2 regions of the Paenibacillus sp. FSL M7-1414 genome follow, and region 1 is predicted to be linked to the other one. Evidence: predicted binding sites of a transcription regulator. Region 1 holds the regulator's gene; the other holds the start of a gene.
What was found. Region 1 encodes LexA, which represses DNA repair genes until DNA is damaged. Its sites were predicted from a motif close to CGAACATATGTTCG; they were not measured.

Region 1 (8,817 bases):
ATCCCCTATATTCGCGCTGGAGAACGGATTGTGTATCTCTCTGTTATTCAGAATTTAAACAATAATGAAATTGTAACGTGGCATCTTTCTGAACGAAACGACCTTGCTTTGGTTCATGAAACTCTGGATAGACTCCGTCAACATGTAAATCTGAGTGGCGTAATCTTGCACTCGGATCAAGATTTCAATATACCTCAAAGCCTTTTAACCGTAAACTGAAACAGTTCGGTATATTAGGCAGTCACTCCAGGCGTGGAAATTGCCCAGACAATGCTTGTATCGAGTCCTTTTTCTCTCACGAGAAAATATACTTGAATATGGCTGCAGATAAAGCAGAGGTTGAACAACAAGTGAGCGAATACTGTTTTGCAACCAAAACCGATTTTAGAAAAAAAACTAAACGACCGTTCCCAGTAGAATACGGGGAAACGGATGCAGCTTAATCTTGTCTTTTTTGTACAGTCTTCTTGAAAAGGTTATGACCAGGATGTACGAATACCACATTGTATTTACCCCGAAGTATAGACGGAAAGAACTCTATAATCAAGTGAGAAACAATTTAATTGAAATTTTTAGACGTCTATGTAAATACAGTAGGCCTAAATGAAGCAACTGTATGAAAGTATATTCGTGAACAAGAAGCAAATGATCAAGCGTTAGATAAATTGAGTGTAAAAGAATACGAAGATCCATTTAGCAGTAGCAGTAGCAAGAGCAAAAAGAAGTAAAATCAGTTTAACTGGTAAATGAAAGTGACAAATAACACTGAGCCTGAACAGGCTAGCGTCTTTAGGTGCAGTTTAGAAAAAAAGGGTTATATCCTAAGGAAAATCACACATCAAACGGGTGTTCTTGATTTTTGTGGGCAAGTCACTACATACTTAATGAAAAACCAAAGTTCCCACAAATGCCCCCAAATTATCCTTTATCAGCCCACAAAACAATTCTATGTTTATCTGTAACCAAGGCTTACCTTTATAACAAAACACATTCTTTCGTCGATTTAGATAAATGTAAACATGTAAAACTCTTTTTTATTAATGAAAGGGGAGTTTTTTTATATATTGTAATTAGAACTCTATTTGATGAACTTTAACACTTTATGTTAGTAATAGCGCAAAATCATTTTCATCATTTATCTAGTAACCTAGAAAAAGAAACTGAAAATAGAATTCTTTCTACAGTACATTAAACTGTCGAAAGTAAAGATTTAAATCAAACTTCCTTAGAAATTCTGATAGCCACGAAATAGAAAGGAATACTAGCTTTCACTCTTTCAAAATTCCAACCATCGTTCAAATAAATACAAATGGATGTTTCATTTGTATGTTGAAAGTTTCATATAGAAGAGGTATACTTTAATTAAATTTTGAGCAATTTAATTTTAAATAATTAATTGGAGATGTTAATATGGATCAGGCAAAACAACTTGTGACAGAACAACGTACATTTTTTTATACAGGACAAACGAAAAATATCGAGTATCGGATTAATGCGCTTCAACATCTTAGAAAAGGAATTGAAAAGTATCAGCAACGGATTCAAGATGCACTTCGGGCAGATTTGAACAAATCAGAGGCGGAAGCTTACGGTTCCGAGATTCGCATTGTTCTGGGTGAACTGGATTTTGCATTAGAACACCTGCAGGAATGGGCTGCACCAAAACAAGTCCCAACCAATTCGGCTATGCCGGATGGGGTGAGTACCATTTACCCTGAACCATACGGAGTGGCTCTTATTATTGCACCTTGGAACTATCCTTTCCAACTGGCCTTTGGTCCACTGATTGGAGCAATTGCAGCCGGTAACTGTGCAGTTATCAAGCCTTCTGAATTAACACCAGCCGTATCTCGTCTGACGTATGATCTGATTCAGGAGATCTTCCCTCAGGAGTATATTGCGGTTATGGAAGGCGAAGTTGAGGCTAGCACAGCATTGTTGAAAGAGAAGTTTGATTATATTTTCTTCACAGGCAGCACAGGTGTTGGTCGCATTGTTATGAAGGCAGCTGCGGAGCACTTGACTCCTGTAACTCTTGAGTTGGGTGGTAAGAGTCCTGCTATTGTCCATAGTGATGCAGATCTGAAGCTGGTGGCCCAACGTATTGTTCGTGGTAAATTCCTGAATGCAGGGCAAACATGCGTCGCTCCGGATTACTTGCTTGTGCATGAACAAGTTCATGATGAACTGATCAATCTGATTAGCGCAGAGATCAAAGATAAATTTGGGGATGATGTGTTACAGAACTCTGATTTCCCGCATATTGTCAACGCGCGTAATTTTGATCGGTTGTCGAAATTCCTCACAGATGGCAAAACACTAATTGGTGGGCGTTCTGTACGTGAGCAGTTGCTTATTGAGCCGACGGTAATTGGTGATGTGAACTGGGAATCAGCTGTCATGCAAGAAGAGATCTTCGGTCCGATTCTTCCTGTATTTACGTACAGTGACCTGAATCCTATGCTGGATGAGATTGTTCGCCGGCCAAAACCATTGGCACTATATCTCTTCACACAGGATGAGCAACTGCAGGATCAGGTTCTGAATCAGGTATCCTTCGGTGGTGGATGTATTAATGACACACTTTCTCATATGACTTCACACTATCTCCCGTTTGGTGGTGTAGGAGAGAGCGGTATGGGCTCATATCACGGACAACAGAGCTTTGATGTGTTCTCGCATCACAAGAGTATTTTGAAACGAAGTAAATAATTAGCCGCTAAAATAACATAAACATGAAAAAAGAGGTTGTCCTGTTCATCAGGGCAACCTCTTTCGTATTTCATTACATCTAGTTTTGTTACTCAAGTTAAATATTAATGAATATCTCGGAAAAGGCCAATGACTTTACCCAGAATACTAACGTGTTTCAAACGTAAAGGTTCGAAGGTCGCATTCTCCGGTTGAAGGCGAATATGATCTTTCTCTTTATAGAACGTTTTCACTGTAGCTTCATCGTCTTCAGTCATTGCAACGACGATATCACCGTTATCAGCAGTTTGCTGTTGGCGGACAATAACATAATCTCCATTAACGATTCCAGCTTCCACCATACTATCTCCCACTACCGAAAGCATAAACACTTTCTGTTCGCCTACATAATGTGTAGGAAGAGGGAAGTAGTCTTCAATGTTCTCGGTTGCAGTGATTGGAACCCCGGCTGTAACCTTACCAACAACAGGAATACGTGCAACGCTATGAGCAAATTGATGAGAATGCTCAGATTCTTCCTGGCTCAAAAGCTCAATGGCTCTTGGCTTGGTAGGGTCGCGTCGGATCAAACCTTTTTTCTCCAAACGATCCAAATGTCCATGTACTGTTGAGCTGGAAGCCAGTCCAACCGCTTCACCAATTTCCCGTACGGAAGGAGGATACCCCTTCAACCGGACTTCATTTCGTATAAACTCCAGAATAGCCTGCTGCCTGCTGGATATCTTCGACATACCGTATCAACCCCATTTTAGTAACGTTTGGGAAAATTATAACATAGAACCTCCGTTCGTACAAACATAAGTTCTAAATAAAATAGCATTAAATCAGTGTTTTTTAACTTATAGAACAGAAATTGTCCAAAAGTCAGAGCATAATACTGCAAATGTTTTGCAAAAGTACTTGAAATAAGATATTGTTCCTTCTAAAAAAGAAGCGAACAATTGTTCTAAAAATCTATTGAACAAAACAAGTGTTCGTGTTATATTGATTTCAACAGATAGGAACAAACGTTTGGAGGCGGGTATTTAATGAGATATTCTACTTATCAAAGCATTTATGAACCAATCAATTCGGAACTGGTGAAGTCTAACATAGGGAACTACAAGAAGGTTTTAGCGCGTTTCAAGATTTCTTCATGGATGTTAAAGGTAGCCATTACCTCTATGATTATATTTATTGGATGCAGCACCGTTTTAACTGTTTTTGCTGGCAATGAGAATGATGTTCTGCCTGGAGGAAAGATAGCTGTTTCACAAGGGGAAACATTATGGAGTATTTCTTTGGAACATAAACCGACGAATATGGATACACGTATTTATATAGAAGCAATTAAGAAAGTGAATCAACTTCATACAACTTCCATCCAAGTGGGTCAAGTACTAGCTCTACCTCAATTTGCAGAATAAAATGCACATCAATGAGTGTTAGCGCGTGTCAACTTGACAAGCAGCCTTTATAATGGCAAAGTTAATATGACTTTGTATTTTTGGAGGGGACAAGCTTGGATATAGATAGTCTGGTAGCACGCATTAACGAATTGGCTCGTAAGCAAAAGTCCACTGGATTGTCGGAGGAAGAACTTGCTGAACGTGCCGAGTTAAGAGAGATTTATTTGAGCAATATTCGCAGTAATTTCAGACAACAACTGGATACCATTGAGATTGTTGATGATGAGAATGACAAAGGCCACCAAGGCAAACTCAAACACTAACGAAACCTAATGATATCATTATGATATTTAGGTTTCTTCCTGTTATTTTGAGTGTGCAATTTATAGGGGGAAATGTTGGTTTACAGTTATGTAAGCCGATACAAAGACACATAAGGGGGATTCTCATGTCGCGTTCGTTCGAGAGAACGGTTAAGAAAAATTCCAAGCAGTTAAATCAGCAACGCAAAAAAAGTGGTCAACCAATCACAGGTACACCAGGTGAAGAAGTCTTTAAGGGACGCAGTCTTTTGTTCCCTATATTTTTGATTGGTCTCGCCTTTTTGTATCTGTTTATGAGCACGTTCCTTGTGCAAGCTCCAATGACAACTTGGGACTGGGTGACCATGCTGCTTTACGTATTTTTGGCAGTCATCTTCATGCTTCGTCGTCCATACATCAAGATTAGCAGTAATCGGATTATAACGACGAAGGGTAATCGTGAACGTTCAATTGGGGTTGACGATATCGTCAAATTCCGAATTGAACCAGGTACAGTTGTTATCGAACATAACAGTCGCGGGAAAAGATGGGTGTTCACCAAGTTATTGAACCGTTACGATACAGATGCGATTGCAGAACGTTTGCTGAAGTTTGCTAAAGCACACCAGATCACCGTGGAAACCGTCGAAAAGTAATTATTGCATAAAGGGGTAGATGATCGGAATGGCGTTAAAAGCGATTTTGTTCGACCTAGATGATACTTTATTATGGGATGAGCGTAGTGTTCGAGAAGCTTTTCATGAGACTTGTCTAATCGCAGCGAAAGAGTCTGGGGTTAAACCAGAAGAACTTGAAGAAGCTGTTCGTAATGAGGCACGTGGACTGTATGAATCATATGAAACCTTTCCTTTTACCAAAATGATTGGAATCAATCCGTTTGAAGGCCTTTGGGCTAACTTTACTGGTGGGGATCAACCTGAGTTCCGTCAGTTGGAACAACTTGCTCCAGTTTACCGTAAAGAATCCTGGCGTCGTGGCTTGTTGAAGTTGGGTATAGATCGGGAAGATCTTGCTGAACAACTTGCCGCGCAGTTTGGAGTAGAACGGAGATCCAGACCTCATGTATACGAAGAAACGATGGATACCTTGCGTCAGTTACAAGGAAAGTACAAACTGTTGCTGTTAACAAACGGTTGTCCTGCTTTGCAACAAGAGAAGTTGGATGGTGTACCTGAATTAACTCCTTTCTTTGATGAGATTATTATCTCGGGTAACTTCGGAAAAGGAAAACCAGATCCGTCGATATTTGAACATGCTTTGAGTAAACTGGGTGTTAAACCCGAAGAGAGCATGATGGTTGGAGACAAGTTAACGACTGATATTCGTGGTGCTTTATCATCTGGCATCCAATCCGTATGGATTAACCGTGAGCATAAGACCAACAATGAAACGTATGCGCCAGACCATGAAATAACACATTTATCGGAATTAAATCAGCTTATTGCTAATTTCTAAGCGGAATCAGTTATAACATCTTTCCTCAGCACCCTGAAACATTGGAAGCTTCAATGAACGATGATATCGTTCTTGAAGTTACCAATGTTTTTTTATTTGAGCTTGTTGAGTAAATTACCTTGTTAAAAGAGATCTCCATTTTTTTGCTAAAAGTTATTGAAATTAGAGGGAAGCTGGATTAGAATATAACTAACATACTAGTATGACTAGTATTTAGATTGTCATAAAGCAATATCTTTTTGACTTACTTCATTAAATGGAGGCAGGGAGTTATTGCTTATTATTTTCGACTGATTGTAAGCGCTTAATATTTTAGAGTATCTTCTTCCGATTTGGAAATCACACCACTTAGTAAGTGCTAATGAATGATGTGAAGCACATTGGATTGTGTGATTCTACATAATACATCAAATTGATATCGCTTACATTTAGCAATTATCTATTTGGTAGTGGGGGTGAAGTTAAAGGAGTTGTTGTCTTCTACAAGAGGAGAAACGATGGAGATTGTACATGAATTACTCTTACTTATCAAGTCCTGGATCGGAGTGAAAACACATGGAGTCGGAAACCGCTAAAACAACGTTAACCATGACATCTTTACGTAAAGAGAGCAGATTACGAACGGCAGCAACCTTGTTTCGCAAAGACTGGCAGCTGTATTCACTATTAATCCTTCCCATCATTTATCTCCTTATTTTCAAATATGGACCGATGATTGGTAATGTGATTGCATTCAGACGTTTTGTTCCCGGGGGAAGTATATTTGGAGAAACGTGGGTTGGATTAAGATACTTCAAAATGTTCATTGAGGACCCTACCTTCTGGAGAGTATTCGGTAATACGCTGATGTTGGGCGGACTTGCATTGCTCTTTACATTCCCGGTTCCAATCATTTTTGCCTTGATGCTTAACGAAGTGAAGAGTAAACGATTCAAAAAGTTTGTACAGACCGCGTCATATCTGCCTCATTTTCTGTCTATCGTTATCGTTGCGGGTATGATCCTGCAGCTGACAGCAGTGAATGGTTCCATTAATGGACTGGTGGCTTTCTTCACCGGAGACAATATTCCTTTTATGCAGCGGGCTGAGTGGTTCAGAACAATCTATATCACTTCCGAGGTATGGCAGGGTATGGGTTGGGGGGCAATTCTTTATCTGGCTGCACTGACAACCATTGATGATTCTTTGTATGAAGCTGCGCGTATCGATGGTGCCAATCGGTGGAAGCAAACGATTCATGTAACGTTACCAGGGATCTTGCCAACGATTGTGACGTTATTGATTTTGAACATGGGTAATTTCCTGGCTGTTGGATTTGAAAAAATCTTACTCTTGTACAATCCGCTTATCTACGAGACATCTGATGTGATCTCCACTTACCTGTATCGGGTTGGACTGGAATCCAGTAACTTCAGTTATGCTACCGCAATTGGCTTGTTCGAATCGCTGATCGGTCTGATTCTGGTGTTCTCCGTAAATGCCATTTCACGCAGACTGACACAAAGAAGCTTATGGTAAAGGAGGAGCACCATGCAGGAATCCAGATCTTACAAGGTATTTAAAGTATTCAATGTCATCTTTCTGCTGTTCGTGGTATTTATAACGCTTTATCCATTCTTAAATGTCGTGGCTCAATCCTTCAGTAGTGAGTCCTATATTAATTCAGGCAAGGTTAGTCTGTTCCCAAGAGGATTCAATGTGGAGACATACAAGACCATCTCACGTGACAGCATGTTCTGGACGAATTATAAAAATACAATTATCTACACCGTGGTAGGTACGTTAATCTCCATGTTCATGACGACTATTTTCGCCTATGCCCTGTCCAAAAAGAGGTTGATGGGTCGCAAGTTTCTGACGATGTTCGCCGTATTTACCATGTTCTTCAGTGGTGGATTGATTCCAAACTATGTGTTGATTAATTCCCTTGGGTTCAACAACACCATGTGGGCACTTGTTGTTCCTGGCGCAATTAGCATATACAACATGCTGATCATGAAGTCATTTTTTGAAAATATGCCTGAAGAACTGGAGGAAGCTGCCTCCATTGACGGTTTGAACACATATGGGATCTTGTTACGCATTATATTGCCGCTTAGTAAAGCAGTTATGGCAACCATGGTGCTGTTCTACGCAGTAGGTCATTGGAATTCCTGGTTCCCAGCCTTTCTGTATCTGGACAAAAAAGAACTGTTCCCGGTCACCATTTATTTGCGCAATATGATTGCAGGAGCGACAAGCGGGGCATCTGCCGGTGCAACCTCAGCTGATAACCTGACACAGATTGCTGCCAATATTAAGTCAGTAACGATGGTACTAACCATCTTGCCGATACTCACCATCTATCCATTTGTCCAAAGATACTTTGTAACCGGTATCATGTTAGGGTCTGTTAAACAGTAATACGTAGCAGCTAGAGTGATTCACATGATTAACTTTTTAGAGATTGATTAAAAAGTTTTAAGGCAAGGTCAACCTAAACCAAATTCAGGGGGATAACCTAAATGAATCAAAAGCCACGTAAGTTTGTTGGTAAAATGGTGTTGGCATCAATGATGACCGTTGTTCTGGCAGCATGTAGTAGCGGTACCGGAACTGGAGGTGACGTCACAGAAGTTCAAACCAAGGCAGCGATGGAGACGTACAATGTAGGGGATACATTCAAGGCGACTGAGCCGTTTAATCTATCGATACTGTATAGTGATCAACCTACCTATCCGTACAAAAAAGACTGGTTGCTTTTCGAAAAGATGACTGAAATGACTGGTGTTACACTTGAGCCAACGATTGTTCCTATGAGTGACTATTCTCAGAAGAGATCTCTTCTAATCAGTTCTGGTGATGCACCACTGGTTATTCCTAAAACGTACCCTGGTGAAGAGTCTGCATTTGTATCTTCCGGTGCGATTCTGCCCGTTAGTGATTATATTGATTTGATG
Region 2 (8,817 bases), 290 kb from region 1:
TCTACCACCCTCTTCACGAGTGAAAGTTCCTCGAAAGTCTGTCGCACTTTATACGCCTCCTTCTTCAAGTTTCACAGCGACCAATTGATCAAAATCGACCCATTCAAATCCATTCTCCATTTCAATTTTGATTTTCTTTCCAAAGGTACTGACTGAAGTGACGATCCCGTGTATATCCCGATTGCCTGACTCAGTAAATATTTCAAAGGTGGCTTGCAATGTATAATTGAGCGACATATCTATATTTTGTGTAATAATCTCCCACTCATCTTCATGGATCAGCGGCTTCGCTTGATAATGAATTTGAGTACGATGCTGTATAATTCGTTCTTTATGTTGAGGAAGCATCATGCGGCTCGATTCCCATAATCCATTGGCCTCCAGTTTTTTGCTCATTTATAATGCCCCCCAATTTTAGATGCTCGATCGATCGCTTGACCCGCAGCCGTAATGGAGCTCGCTCGTAGAATGGCAATGTCGCCAAATCGATCCTTAATGTCGTCCATAACCTGATCAATGGCCCGTTTCTGCTCTTGATCATCAAAAAAAGAAAGTTGATATGTATCCGCGTTGGATAATTGAGACAGGGATACGCCTACACGGCGCACAGGTTGCCCATCCCAGTGTTGATGAAATATGCGTTTGGCTATCTTGCATACATCAACGGTTATGTTTGTAGGATCAGACAGTTTAACCTGCCTGTGAAAACCAGTGGGGTGGTCAAAATCCGCTCCAGATACACTTACGGATACGACACTGCTCATCAGTCCCTTTTTGCGGGCTCTTCTGCATACTTCTGTGCAGATATCGAGAATAACCACTTCGATCTCCCAAGCCTCTGTGAAATCTCTAGGCAGGGTCATTCCGTTTCCGATATCTTTTTGTGTACTGTGCGTGTTAACGGTTACCGGCGAATTGTCGAGTCCATTTGCGACTCGCCAGATGACTTCTCCATTAACACCCCACTTACTTCTTAATTTGGAAAGAGGCGTATTCGCCAGGTCTCTAATGGTTCGGATGCCCATCTTCCACAGATGTTTTTCCATTCTTGAGCCGATCCCCCACATATCGCGGATGGGCTTATCTCCAATATGGAGGTGTAACTCCTCCTTTTTTAAGTGGAAAATACCCCCCTCTGCTTTTTTAGCGATCATATCACAGCATAATTTACTGATGATTTTGTTTTCACCAATGCCAGCTCTCGCGTAAACGCCTGTTTCATTATAGATTTTGTCTTGAATTTGCTTGGCCAAATCGACTGGATCATTACCGAATAGATGCATAGACCCTGTAAAATCAGCGAATAATTCGTCTATACTGTACGGTTCGACCAGATCGGTGAACTCTTCAATAATGGACATGATTTGAGTGGATACTTCGATATATTCTTGCATGTGTGGTCTCACAATGATCAGTTCAGGGCACTTCTGAAGAGACTGCCAGAGTGGTTCCGCGGTAGACACACCCTTCGCTTTGGCTAGTGGACAAGCGGCTAGGATAATTCCAGAGCGTCTTGCGGGGTCTCCCGCAACAGCTAATGGTCTATTTTTGTATTGAGGCATTTTTGCCTTTTCGACTGAAGCATAAAAGCTCTGCATATCAATGAGCATAATGGTTCGTTGCTTAGTCAACACTGTAATCACTCCTGTACTTTTGAGAACGTATGTTTGTATATATTATAGACCGAACACACGTTCTTTATGCAAGAGGTAAATATTTATAATTAGCTTTTGAAAACCCTTGGACACCATAATGAACTGTAGACTGGATATTGTCAGCCACTGTAGCCATCCAAATAATTAATTTTTAGTTTTATTATTGATGCACAAAAAACCAAGTACTTGTCTCACAAAGTGATAAGTACTTGGTCTATTTGATAGGATTTAAAGATTGGATCATCTTTCGTTCGATTGCAAATTATATTTCCAAATCCAATCTTTCCCCGTTGGATTCAATCACCTTTTTATACCAGTGGAAACTGTCCTTTTTACTTCTTTTCAGGGTACCTCTGCCCTCGTTATCCTTATCTACATAAATGAATCCGTAGCGTTTCTCCATTTCGCCAGTTGAGGCACTAACGATGTCGATGCAACCCCAAGCCGTGTAGCCGATAAGATTAACGCCATCGAGGATAGCTTCTCTCATTTGTTCGATATGATCTCGCAGGAAATTGATCCTATACGTATCATGGATAGAGCCATCCTCTTTGATGACATCAACCGCTCCCAGACCATTTTCAACGATCATTATAGGGATTCTATACCGATCGTACACATGATTGAGGACGTAACGAAGTCCAACTGGATCGATTTGCCATCCCCAATCATTTGCCTTCAAATAAGGATTTTTGAATCCACCAAAGACATTCCCCTGGGTCTCATCACCTTCTGGACGGGTACCCACTACATGAGACTTGTAGTAGCTGAAGCTATAGAAATCAACACAGCCTTGTTTTAGCACTTCTACGTCTTCTTCTGCCATCTCAATCTGAATATTGTTCTCATTAAAATATCTCTTGGCAAAGTCAGGGTATTCCCCTCTAACTTGCACGTCGCTGCTCAGCATATTGTTAATCTGATCCATTCTCAGAGCCTTCAACATATCTTCCGGTTTACATGTACTTCCGTAACCATGACTATAATTAATCATACAACCGATTTGGAACGCCGGATTAATCTCATGAGCAAGTTTGACAGCTTTTGCACTTGCTATAAATTGATGATGTAAAGCCTGGAATCTTAATTGCGTACTATCCACAACCGTATTGTTAAATACACCACTATCATCAACTAATAATGCCCCTGCTATATATGCACCTGCTGGAACAATTAAACTATTGATCTCATTAAATGTAATCCAGTACTTCACGACATCCTTGTAACGGGTGAAAATGGTCTCACAATACCGTACGTAGCAATCGATCATTTCTCTGGAAGCCCAGGCATTGAATTTCTCAGTTAGGGCAAACGGAGCTTCGTAATGTGAGATTGTAACGATAGGTTCAATATTATACTTTTTCAGTTCACTGAACACCTTGTCGTAAAATTGAAGTCCTGCTTCATTTGGCGTTACATCGTCCCCGTTAGGGAATATTCTGGACCAAGCAATGGACATTCTGAAGCATCGAAAGCCCATCTCTGCAAACAGACGGATATCTTCTTTGTAATGATGGTAAAAGTCTACTGCCTCATGGGAAGGATAGTTTACACCCTCCTCAATGTGTTTAGTGATCCGTCTTGGAATAGTATGCGTTCCACCCGTCATCATATCTGCTGTACTTGCCTTTTTACCATCAATGTTCCAGGCACCCTCGTATTGATTCGCCGCTGTTGCGCCGCCCCACATAAAAGAGTCTGGGAATACGGTTGTGTTCTTCATTGGAAATTCCTCCTTATATGATCTTAATTAGTTTTTCCCCGATCGTAATCGATGGTTTGTCTATAGCAATTACATCTGTAAAGTCATCTGAATTCGTAACAATAATAGGTGTAGTCAGATCATAACCTTTGGCGGCTATTGCATCTGTATCGAATTCGATAAGTAAATCCCCAGCTTTTACTTCATCACCTTCTTGCACATGTACCTTGAAATGTTCACCTTTCAGCTTCACCGTGTTCATGCCAATATGCACGAGGAGTTCAGCGCCATTATTCGAGCTAATACCCATTGCGTGGAAGGTAGGGAATACCGCGGATATTACACCATCGGCTGGTGAAACAAGCTTTCCAACTGTAGGTTCAATGGCGATCCCTTTTCCCATAGCTCCAGTTGCAAAGGCTTCATCCTTTATTGTTGATAACTCTAGAACTCGACCAGTCATTGGTGCTATGAGCACATGTTCAGAAACACTAACAACAGGCACACGGTTTGTTGAAGATGAATTGGCTGGTGTTCGTTGATCCTCTCCATCCTCAGGAACATCTTCAAATCCTAAAATAAGCGTCATCAAGAAGGTAACAACAAAGCCAATGACCAGACCAATTGCTGCATGGATTAGGTTCCATGGATTATCTGTGATAAATGCTGGTAACGTAGCCAAGCCGGCAATGCCTAGAGCAGATCGAGCTACACCGAACAAGCCAACGTATATTCCGCCTACAATACCACCAATGACAACAGCGATCAGTGGTTTTTTTAACCGTAGATTTACACCAAACAATGCAGGTTCGCTAATTCCTAACAGCGCAGTTACGCTAGTAGAGTAAGCAACTTGTTTAAACGCTTTATTTTTGGTTCTTAATGCGACCGCGAGCGCAGCTGCACCTTGAGCAATATTGTGTACGAGCATACCTGGGCCAACAATGCCATCGGTTTTTGTTTGTGCATAAGCAGTGAGGACAACGGGTCCCAAACTATAGTGCATCCCCGTCAGAATCAGGAAAGGGAATGCGCCGCCAATAATACCAGACACTAACCATCCTGCGTGTGTATTGACATAGGATACAGCAGAAGCAAGATAGTTACCGGCAATTGCACCCAATGGTCCTAGAATAATTAATGTTAGAGGCGCCATAACAAGGATTACAACTAAAGGTTTCAAAATGGATTTGATCACGGAAGGAGAATACTTTTCAGCAAATCGTTCCACATATGACAGGATCCATACGGCTAGAATAATTGGAATAACGGAAGAAGAATACGTCGCTTGTGTGACAGGCAGACCAAAGAACGTAACAGGCTCACCTGCAGACATTAACGCCGAAAAGCTAGGATGTAACAAGATACCCGCAATGGTTAAAGCAAAGCCCACATTAGCTTTAAGTTTAACAGCAGCACTCCAGGCGAGTAGCATTGGCAAGAAGTAATAAGCCGCATCCCCGACGAAAGTCATAATCGTATTAAATTGACCGTCAAGGTCAACGAGATCAAAGGTTTTCAAAATAAGAAGAACTGCCTTAATCATGGCACAACCGATCATCGCCGGTAGGATGGGTGTAAAGATTCCGGAAATCGTGTCCAGAACAGTAGAGACTTTTCCTTTTTTCACAGTTGGAGCATCATTCTTGCTTGTAAAGTTCCCTAGCTGCGCAAGGGCTTTATAGACGTTGTTGACCTCATTACCAATAATGACCTGATACTGACCTCCACTACTGGCAACGCCCACAACTCCTTGTACGTTTTTCAGTGCTTCGTTGTTCGCAATCGACTCGTCTTTTAAGTTAAAGCGCAGCCTGGTAGCACAGTGTGTAACACTTTCAATGTTTTTTTCACCACCAACAAGTTTTAGAATGTCGGTAGCCGTTTGTTCATGTTTCATTTTTGTTCCCCCTTCAATGTATTATTTTACAAAAAAAGACCTAGAGTTCTATCGAATATAGATATGCTCTATACACGATGGAACTCTAGGTCTTGCCTGCATCACCAGTAACAATCCTAGTATAGTCATTATGGAGCGATGATGGGTCAATCCCTTTCTTCATCAGTCACCCTTTTGATATGAACAGTTAAATACACCAATTCGTCTTCGGTTAATTCTTTCCCATAGTCTACCCGAATCAACTGCGCAATTCTTAGACTACATTGGTACTCTAGCTTATATTTTTCTTTAATAATATTGAGGAAATCGTTATCATTACTTTTCATCACCGTATTGTTAAACAGACGATAGGCAAAAAACTTTAGATGCGTGATCAGTCTGGAGTAGTGAAGGGAGCTTTCGTTAAAGTGAATTTTGAACTGATAACGAATAATATTTAAAACCTTTTGAATCAATTGTGTCATCTTCATGGTATCTTCCATTTCAGATCCGAGCTCTGCATTGACAATATGAAGCGCAATAAATCCAGCCTCATCTTCAGGCAACGTAATGTTGAATTCTTGATTAATCATATCCAAAGCCTTCAAAGCCACTCGATACTCATTGGCGTAGAATGCTTTAATTTCAGACAATAACGCATTGTTGAAGTTCATTCCCTGTTTATAGCGTGATACGGCGAAGTTAATATGGTCTGTTAGCGTCAAATATATATTTTCATTCAGCTCTTTATCCAAGGACTGCTTGGCATATTGAATAATACTATCGGACACACGGATGTACTCCATCGGAATCTGCGCGAGCAGGGCATATAATTTGCCAGTTACATTTTTGGACTTCAGGAAAAATTCTTTCTCAATCTTCTCTGTGTCCACATCGTCTCCTTTTTTCTTCTGAAAACCAATGCCACTTCCTAGAAGCATCATCTCCTGGCGTCTTTCATTTACAGCGCAGACGACATTATTATTAATAATTCGCGTGATTTTCATACGAATCTCCTTTTAAAATGAAACGTTAACAGAATTTAGCAAATAAAAAAGACCATTAATAGTGCACCCATGGTATTAAACTCTACATGTTTGCATATTAATCGGTCTTGCCTGCTGATCAGTAACAATCCTGATTATATTCATTATTTACTTGTACGATTATCTTAGTGGAAGGCGTTAGATTTGTCAATATGGTCATTTGAAGTACTGATGGGGCATTTGCCTGAATAAAACAAGAGGATATCTCCCCTATCCTAGCTTACTTAATTAACTTATTTACAGTGATCATCAGTTCATCCAAAACTTTGTGATCGCCTTCTGAAATGCGTTCAATGACACAGCTTTTCATATGATGTTCCAAAAGCTGCTTTCCTACGCCATTCAATGCGGATTGAATGGAGGCAATTTGGTGCAACACGTCATCACAATACGTATCCTTCTCAATCATTCCTTTTACTCCACGCACTTGCCCTTCAATCCGATTCAACCGGCTAATTAATTTTCGCTTTGTACTCTCCGAATGATGGCTTTTCCGCTCGTTTGAAGATGTATGGTCACATGAGGCGGCCTCAAGTATCGTATCATCCATGTAGATCAACTCCTTTATTAACACATTACCATCCCCCCCTACCCTATGTAAAGGGAGCAAGAAGTATCATGGTACGTGCTAAGAGAACGGCTTGTCATCAACCAAGATTGAATCGGTTGGGCAACCATCTACTGCATCTTGTAAGCATATTATACCCTCCACTCCTACAAAGATATATCAGTCAAAGGTATTTTTTATTAAGAATAACCCCAGTCGGAAGTTGACCGGGGTCATAACAGTTACTTAACTAACTCACTGATTTCAGTGAGATTTTCGGCAAAGCCTACAAACACCTTATCTCTAATGACAATGGTTGGAACAACCTGTTTTCCAGTCAACTTCCAGACTTCCTCAGCGTACTTGGCATCTTCTTCACAATTGTAATCCGTATAGGGAAGCTCACGCTCTTTAAAGTAACGTTTAGCATAATTGCAATCGCTGCAGGTTGGGATTGAATAAATCTGAATGGATTCCGTCATGCCCAATTACTCTCCCTTGTATTTCAATATATATTACGCTCCGACGTTATATCCTTTTTTACGGATCGCTTCTTCAATTTCAGCGATTTGAAATTTAGAATCGTCAAATCGAACTTCTACTGTTCCCTGTTCAAAATTAACGTGGCCTTCAGCGCCAAGAGCGCTAATTGCACTTTCAATTTTAGATACACAAGAACGGCAAGACATACCTTGAATTTTTACAGTTGCTTCTTTCACTGTTTTCACCCCCTTTCAAGCGTCATAGACTTCAAGTTTTCCAGTGTCATTCGATTAACGAATTTGCTGAACTTTTCTTTGCCTTTTGCATGCATCTTATAATAATCAATAATTGCGGTAACGAAAGGAATAAGCTGATCCTCCATTAATCCGGAGTGTAGAAGCTTGGCGAAGGAGGGTTTAAGCCCCTTCGACTCGCCACCAACATAAACATCGAACTTATCGCGCATCTTTACGATCCCAATATCCTTAATCAACGGTTCACTTGTGCCTAAGGCGCATCCAGCATATCCAATCTTGAGTGGTGTAGGCGTATCGATACCGGAAATGGCCTGATTTAAATTTTTGGCTGTTTCCATGCCTGCTTCTTCTGCACCTCTACAAAAGTTGCATGCGATCAGACTTTTGGTTACAAATCCTGCAGGGTTTATTTCAAGACCGTGATCCTCAAGTTCATTTGTGATCTGATCTCGTTGTTCAATCGATACTTCTGTGTAGAGTTGCTTAAAGGGTGTCATCTCCACTTTTGAATCTGGACCAATAATCTCGCCAATTTTAACTAGTTGCTCCGGAGTGAATAAGCTTCCACCAAGTTGGATTGCTGGACTAATCGCTATTTTAATTTGATCTCCCATGCTCATACCTCTTTACTCACTTTATATCTACTACGAAAGGTACTGTAAAGACTTCCCCATCATGTTGGAATTGGCCCCAGATTTTATAGATTCCGCTATGCGGGAAGGAGGTCATAAACTCCGCTTTTGGACCTGTTGCCTTTTCCTCTGTTGGATGAACATGCAGATATTGCTCTGCATCCTCAGAAAGGATAACAACATGACCTACAGCACCGAGGTATTGTTCCAGATTATTGATCCCTTCGTCCGTTTTCGCATCCATGATATTAAAGGTCAGATTTACGTCTTCGTTGGTCTTTTTGGTACTCAATGAAAGTTCGATTTTTTTACCATCCACTTCTTTTATAAGGTTGGAATCCGCTTGAACAGGCTCTTGGGCTTTTTCTGGACCCCCAACGTTCACCCATTCACTGGGTGTAGTACTCGCTCCACCTTTTGGAACAAAGTCGGCAAGAATTTTGTATTCTCCACCAGCTGGAAATGAAGTTTCAATCACAAACTTTCCATCGCTTTTAAAATCTGGATGAATGTGATTAAAGTAAGAAAGATCTTTACTCACCACGATAAGGTGCATTCGTTTTTCGTGACCCATTTCAAATTCATTAACCGGATTACCATCGACGTCCGTGATTTG

Region 2: MHH92_RS16125 (DNA polymerase IV) is a predicted target of LexA. The motif match lies at 1,657-1,670, and genes of this name have one in related genera.

The regions. Positions count from the first base shown of each region.
Region 1 covers NZ_JBBOOS010000001.1:4,008,677-4,017,493, reverse strand. The annotation lists gene MHH92_RS30620 (IS3 family transposase) at 1-58, shown strand, start outside; gene MHH92_RS30615 (transposase) at 479-607, shown strand; partial or broken gene MHH92_RS30610 (IS200/IS605 family transposase) at 582-728, shown strand; gene MHH92_RS17425 (aldehyde dehydrogenase) at 1,411-2,712, shown strand; gene lexA (transcriptional repressor LexA) at 2,817-3,443, opposite strand; gene MHH92_RS17415 (LysM peptidoglycan-binding domain-containing protein) at 3,741-4,118, shown strand; gene MHH92_RS17410 (DUF896 domain-containing protein) at 4,214-4,423, shown strand; gene MHH92_RS17405 (hypothetical protein) at 4,549-5,058, shown strand; gene MHH92_RS17400 (HAD family hydrolase) at 5,087-5,878, shown strand; gene MHH92_RS17395 (ABC transporter permease) at 6,467-7,396, shown strand; gene MHH92_RS17390 (carbohydrate ABC transporter permease) at 7,409-8,281, shown strand; gene MHH92_RS17385 (ABC transporter substrate-binding protein) at 8,383-8,817, shown strand, end outside.
Region 2 covers NZ_JBBOOS010000001.1:3,716,717-3,725,533, reverse strand. The annotation lists gene MHH92_RS16135 (hypothetical protein) at 1-47, opposite strand, end outside; gene MHH92_RS16130 (YolD-like family protein) at 49-396, opposite strand; gene MHH92_RS16125 (DNA polymerase IV) at 393-1,610, opposite strand; gene MHH92_RS16120 (glycoside hydrolase family 1 protein) at 1,918-3,378, opposite strand; gene MHH92_RS16115 (beta-glucoside-specific PTS transporter subunit IIABC) at 3,392-5,257, opposite strand; gene licT (BglG family transcription antiterminator LicT) at 5,404-6,243, opposite strand; gene MHH92_RS16105 (metal-sensitive transcriptional regulator) at 6,503-6,832, opposite strand; gene MHH92_RS16100 (glutaredoxin family protein) at 7,072-7,311, opposite strand; gene MHH92_RS16095 (heavy-metal-associated domain-containing protein) at 7,345-7,548, opposite strand; gene MHH92_RS16090 (nitrite reductase) at 7,554-8,183, opposite strand; gene MHH92_RS16085 (hypothetical protein) at 8,200-8,817, opposite strand, start outside.